Linked DNA regions of Mastigocladopsis repens PCC 10914. The protein of the gene in region 1 interacts with the protein of each later gene in a pairwise test. Links are inferred from orthologs where the notes say so. Each region holds a gene or a part of one and is shown in the gene's direction. Other genes may lie near its edges.

Evidence for each region.
Region 2: the proteins of sfsA (region 1) and MAS10914_RS0110020 interact in binary tests that used the Escherichia coli proteins (3 or more experiments, as listed by UniProt). The link is inferred for Mastigocladopsis repens PCC 10914 from one-to-one orthologs.

What each region holds. Positions count from the first base shown.
Region 1 is NZ_JH992901.1:3,655,594-3,658,914, forward strand. The notes cover bases 80-3,070. They hold sfsA (DNA/RNA nuclease SfsA), read left to right. Parts: upstream 80-1,179; coding sequence 1,180-1,962; downstream 1,963-3,070. Other genes in these bases: MAS10914_RS0118540 (tetratricopeptide repeat protein), read right to left, coding at 80-1,076; MAS10914_RS0118550 (class I SAM-dependent methyltransferase), read right to left, coding at 1,966-2,853. In the rest of the region: more of MAS10914_RS0118540, read right to left, coding at 1-79. UniProt on the Escherichia coli protein: Binds to DNA non-specifically. Could be a regulatory factor involved in maltose metabolism.
Region 2 is NZ_JH992901.1:1,769,135-1,772,437, reverse strand. What follows is about bases 21-2,993. They hold MAS10914_RS0110020 (glutamate-5-semialdehyde dehydrogenase), read left to right. Parts: upstream 21-839; coding sequence 840-2,147; downstream 2,148-2,993. Other genes in these bases: MAS10914_RS0110015 (PAS domain-containing hybrid sensor histidine kinase/response regulator), read left to right, coding at 2,806-2,993; mazG (nucleoside triphosphate pyrophosphohydrolase), read left to right, coding at 21-756. In the rest of the region: more of mazG, read left to right, coding at 1-20; more of MAS10914_RS0110015, read left to right, coding at 2,994-3,303. UniProt on the Escherichia coli protein: Catalyzes the NADPH-dependent reduction of L-glutamate 5-phosphate into L-glutamate 5-semialdehyde and phosphate. The product spontaneously undergoes cyclization to form 1-pyrroline-5-carboxylate.

The sequences.
Region 1 (3,321 bases):
TTTTGGAGGCTATCTAAGACTTGTTGGTAATTTCCCCAGTCTTCTTTTTCACAAAAGATACTCGCTGCACGCTGATAATCTTCAACAGCACGTTCCATTTCTTCTAGGCAAGTGTAGGCAATGCCACGATTGTAGTAAGCTGTTGCATCATCAGCATTCATTTGCAGTGCTTGGGTGTAGTCGTTAATTGCACCAAGATAATTCCCCATAACCCGATAGGCATTCCCTCGAGCAATATAGAGCATTGCATCTTGAGGTTGCATCTGGAGTGCTTGATTAAAATCAGCGATCGCCCCAGTATGATCCCCTAGATGAGAACGCGCCTTTCCTCGGTTACGGTAGACAATTGCATCAACAAAGTTGAGTCGCAGCGCTTGGTTAAAGTCTGAAATAGCGTCCCGATAATTCTCCAATTTACAACGAACAACCCCTCGACAGCAATATGCTTGGGCATCTTGTGGATCAACCTGTAATGCCCAGTTTAAATCCTCCATCGCCTCACGAGTATCTCCCTTTTCTGCCTTTTCCAGTAACTGCGCGAAATATTCTTTTTCGGATTTGATAGGGGCAATTGTGGGACTTGGTTGTACTAAAGCAGCAGGTTTTTCTTTGGGTTGTAGCTGTTTAATCTTTTCCAGACACTGGCGACAGTTCTCTGTATCCTTTTGATCTAAATATAATTCTGCCGCTTTTTTAAAATTGGCGATCGCATCTTGAATAAACCCCTGTTTGCGGCGCACTGTCCCCCGCAAATGATAAGCAGCGGCATAATGAGCATTGAGACGAATCACCTGTTCCACATCTGCAAGCGCCCCCGGCAGATTTTTCAGCGCCACTCGTGCTAAGGCGCGACAGTAATGAGCCTCCACACTTTGAGGATTAAGCTTCAGTGCTTCTGTAAAGTCGGAAACAGCATTGAGTATTTCTCCTAAATCATAGTATGCTAAACCCCGTTGATAGTAAGCTTCAGAACAGTACGGTTCTAGCTGCAAAGCACGGGTGAATTCCTCAATGGCTCCAAAATAGTCTTTTTGCTTGGCTTTGTCTAATCCCTTAGTGTAAAATTCGTCATTCATGGTATTTGTTTAAAGGATGAAGTCAGGTAGAAGGCTGAAGTGGAAAATACTTCATACTTTATACTTCAGCGTTCAGTTGACTTATTTCAAATTGTTAATAAAAATGACTAATGACTACCTTTACCGTTACCCAAGCTTGTATCCTGGTGTTCTCCTAAAACGCTACAAGCGATTTTTTGCCGATGTTGAACTCGCTTCCGGAGAGGTAGTAACAGCGCACTGTCCCAATACAGGACCAATGACAGGACTTTGTACTCCTGGTAGTGCAGTGCAGTTGTCTTATAGTGATAGTCCTAAACGCAAACTTGCTTATACCTGGGAAATGATCCAGGTGCATGATAACGAGCCAACTTGGGTGGGTATAAATACTAATTTGCCCAATCGGATCATTAAATTAGCTTTAGAAAAATATCTTTTTCCTGAATTGGGATATGGCCAAATTCGGACTGAGGTTTCCTATGGACAAAATAAATCAAGTCGGGTGGACTTCTTCTTATTTTCACAAGACATCAACATCGCATCTAGCGATTTGTTTCTAAAAAATGGGGAATTGCAATTAAGTGAACCTAGCCGTCATATATATCTGGAAGTGAAAAATACAACTTGGACACAGGGCAAGTTGGCACTATTTCCAGACACGGAAACAACACGAGGACAAAAGCATTTACGAGAACTGACAGCACTTCTGCCCCAAAATCGAGCGGTCATGCTTTACTTTATAAATCGGGGTGATTGCACAGAGTTTGCCCCTGGTGATAGTGCTGACCCCACATATGGTAAATTATTAAGGTCTGGCATTGCTCTTGGTTTAGAAGTTTTACCCTGCCGTTTTGAAGTTAACCCAGAAGGTGTGCGTTATTTAGGTTTAGCAGAATGCAAATTTTGAGAGTTAACCATTGCGTCTGGCAACACACATTAGAGATAATGCTGCTTCTGGTGAATTAGGATTGATCCCAGATAGCGATTGGCTGAGACGATACTTTATCTGCGATCGACCATAGTTGCCCTGTAAAACTTCTGCCCCAACTGTATGGTTGTGAGGATATACTTTCACATTAAAGCCAAGAGGCTCCAGAGTTTGGTAATAAAGTTCTGGCGTGACACCACTACCGGGTTTGTGATGGGTTTCGCTCGCAATCATAGCATCATGTTCTTCTTGCGACATAAATTGACCACCGCTCATTAACCGATATATGGGTACTCGTACCTTATACAAAAGCATACCAAAACTTTTCCAGTTCCAAGCAGTATGCTGTGGGTCATGATCGGTAATCAACAGTCCACCAGGACGAACCAGACGTGCTGCTTCTGCCAAAACCTGAGTCATATTGTCGCAATGGTGAAGAGTTGCATTGAGTGCAACAATATCTGCAAACCCATCAACAAATGGTAAGTTATGAGCGTCTGTAAGAATTGGTGTGTAACCAATTTCTCGTGCCATTTCAAGAGATTTGCGAGAAATATCTACACCAATCAGCAGTTTTGGTGAACCACCCAGCGACGCATACAAATTGCCAGGACCGCAACCTATATCAACGACAATTTTGTCATCCCAACTACCCATTGCAGCACGCCAGCATCCTTTGAATGCTTCGTCCCGGTGACAGGCTTCAAAATAGCCTTTTGCCCATTGAGGATTGTCATAGTAATAACGATTGGCTTCCATTGCTGGCGTGAAATTTGTAATCTGGCAGGTGGGAATATGTCCTGTTTGCCAATCAACACTTGCATCCTTAGCAATATATTGCTCAAGAACAGAAACCAGGGATGTTTGCATATTTTGTTCCTTGGCACAAATGCATTTTTGAGTCTATTTGTGGTAATGCAAGCCCTGTATCTACTTAATTATTTAGTATTTTTTAATACTAAATACATGCAGCACATATATAGCTAAAATCTAGCCATGAAGCATTCAATTACAGTCTAGATTCTCTTTGAATAACTAAAACCAGTAAATTCACTTAGAAATCTAAAAGAAAGCTTGAAGAAATAGAAATTGCAAAAAAAATGTCATAAGGGGGTGCGCCGATGACGCCCCGCCGTGTGGGCGATCGCGCGGAGGGCACTGACCTTCGGTCAATCGCCCTTTGCAGTCGATGTATGTAGGTGGATGAGGAGGTGCGCCTAAATACAATGGCATCCGGAAAATCTAGTAAATTTTATCTAAACTTTATCCGGAGAACCTCTTTTGTCAAGTGAATTTACAGATAAAATTACATAATATATACGATATTTATTTTGCGGA
Region 2 (3,303 bases), 1.9 Mb from region 1 along the record:
TTGCGATCCCCGGATGGGGGTTGTCCGTGGGATTTGGCGCAAACGCCCGAAACGCTGACACCATATGTGATAGAAGAAGCTTACGAAGTGGTAGACGCTATCAAGAGTGGGGATAAAGACGCTATTGCTGAAGAACTGGGTGACTTACTGTTACAAGTTGTCCTACAATCACAAATTGCTAGCGAATACGGAGAATTTTCGTTCAAGGAAGTAGCCGAAGGCATTTCACAAAAGCTGATTCGCCGTCATCCTCATGTCTTTGGTGATGTGTCGGTGCAAAGCGTTGATGAAGTGCGGCAAAACTGGGAACAAATTAAAGCTGCGGAAAAAGGAGAACTATCGCCAGAGAGTCAAAAACTCAGTCGCAAGCTAGGTGGCTATGTACGTAAGCTTCCCCCGTTGGTAGCGACGATGAAGATTTCTCAAAAGGCGGCGGCTGCTGGATTTGAGTGGGACAATATTGATGGGGTATGGGACAAATTTAATGAGGAATTGACGGAATTTCAGCAGGCGTTAGCTCACGAAACACCAGAACGACAACAAGCTGAGTTAGGTGATTTACTATTTTCTGTTGTTCAGCTTGCCCGTTGGTATAATCTCGACCCGGAAGCAGCTTTGCAAGGCACAAATCAGCGCTTTGTTCAGCGTTTGCAAAAAATGGAAGCTTTTGCTGACCGTCCCCTTTCTGATTACACTTTAGAGGAATTAGAAACTCTGTGGCAACAAGCTAAAGCCCGACTTGCACAAGAGGAGTAGGGGGAGTAGGGGAAGAAAACTAATGACGAGTAACTAATAACGATAGGATTGGGGAAAGGCATAGATTGATGTGATTTTCTGTCATGACTATTTCTGGTGAGAATTCATCTAACTTAATTGCAGTTGCTAAAAAAACTCGACTGGCTGCACTCAAGCTGGCAGTTCTCTCAACTGATGCGAAAAATCAGGCTATAGAAGCGATCGCCCAAGCTTTAGAAGCTGCAAAAGATGAAATTTTGCAAGCAAATATTGCTGATTGTGAAAGGGCGACAACTGAGGGAATTGCTAAACCTCTTTATAAGCGTTTGCAGTTAGATGAACATAAGTTAAGAGATGCCATTACTGGTGTCAGAGATGTAGGAAAACTTCCTGATCCAGTTGGGGAAGTGCAAGTTCATCGTGAACTAGATAAAGGGTTAATTCTTAAGCGTGTCACTTGCCCTTTGGGAGTTTTGGGTATTATTTTTGAAGCCCGTCCTGAAGCAGCAATTCAAATAGTTACTCTTGCTATCAAGTCGGGAAATGGCATTATTCTCAAAGGTGGGAAAGAAGCAACTCTTTCTTGCGAAGCGATCGTCAAGGCAATTAAACAAGGATTATCTCAAACTGCTGTTAATCCAGATGTCGTGCAGTTGTTAACAACAAGAGAAGAAATCCTGGAACTATTGAAATTAGATAAGTACGTAGATTTAATTATTCCTAGGGGTTCTAACTCGTTTGTGAGATTTGTGCAGGAAAATACTCGCATACCTGTATTAGGTCACGCTGATGGAATTTGTCATCTTTATGTAGACAAAGCCGCAGATATTGAGAAAGCTATTGCCATTACAATTGATGCCAAAACGAACTATCCTGCTGCTTGCAATGCGATTGAAACTTTGCTAGTTCACGCCAACATTGCCCGAGAATTTTTACCAAAAGTGGGTGAGATGCAACAACTCAATGTGGAATTAAGAGGGGATGAACGTACCCGCGAAATTCTACCAAATATTGCAGCCGCAACAGAAAAAGATTGGGAAACAGAGTACTCGGATTTTATTTTATCGATTAAAGTTGTGGATTCATTGGAGGATGCGATCGCCCATATTAACGATTATGGTTCCAAGCACACCGATGCCATTGTCACTGAAGATGCAGAGGCTGCTGAAACCTTCCTCTCGCTGGTGAATGCAGCTGGAGTTTACCACAACTGTTCTACCCGATTTGCTGATGGCTTCCGCTATGGTTTTGGTGCAGAAGTTGGAATTAGCACTCAACAAATGCCGCCTCGTGGTCCGGTTGGTTTAGAAGGTTTGGTAACATACAAATATCAAATGACTGGCAATGGTCACATTGTGGCTACTTACACAGGTGCAGAAGCCAAATCTTTTACTCACCAGGATTTGGAATGACTCAGCAATGACAAGACACTAAAATGCTTTATTTTATGAGTGTTTTGTCTTAGGTTGATTGGTGAATACCGGATAAGTGTTGAAAAAGTAAATAGGTTTCAAGTCGCCTTACAATTGAAAGGCTCAGTTTTTCTTATTATTTTACCTCGTATCGTGTTGTTTAGTGGATTTGAATTTGTGAGCCATAATCCACTATTACGGGTTGTCTCTCCCACAGCAAAATGATTTGCCATTAGATGAAATTTGTAATTTTTTAGTCAAAAAAATAGAATATTTAATGAGCAAAAGTGAAGTTAATTTGATTTCTTAAAAAGAATAATAGTCAAGATAAGTTGGAACAGTAGCAGTACTTTTACTTGTGTTATATCATGAATTCACTAAACTTGAAGTGGCTAGGTACAATGCTGCTATAATTTGACTGATGCGGTAAAAATTTACTAACTTTTGCTAAAAAGGCTCAATATTTATTGAAAAAGAGCCTTGAAATATCGTGCCATTGGATGTTGGCTAAAATTGCTTTCATCTGTAGGGTTGTCTCTGCCTTTTAAAGTATACTGCAAAACGTTTGACAGTAGTTAACACTGGCAAAGCATAAAACATTTTAACAAACCTTATTATCTTTTACTTTAAGCAGAATTTGTGCTTAGAAATCAGGGCGATGAAAGATGAGAACAAGACAAAAGAACAGTTAATTGAAGAGTTAGCTACACTGCGCCAAAGATTTTCTCAGTTGGAAAAATTGGTTTCTCAACAGCAACTGGCAGAACAAGAAAGTGAAGAACGATTTCGCACAATGGCAGATACAGCCCCAGTGATGATATGGATGGCTGGTAGTGACAAGCTTTGTAATTATTTCAATAAGAGGTGGTTGGAATTTACTGGATGCACACTGGAACAAGAACTAGGTGACGCTTGGGTAGAACTTATCCATCCCGAGGATTTACAGGTTTGCTTAGATATCTATACGACTGCCTTTGATGCTCGCCGAAGTTTCACACAGGAATACCGCCTCAGGCGTTTTGATGGTAAGTATCGTTGGGTATTAGATACAGGCACCCCAAGGTTTCATTCAGACGGAAGTTTTGCTGGTTACATTGGTTCCAGCATTGATATCACAGAGCAAAAGCAGATGCTCGAAGCACTGCAAGACAGCGAA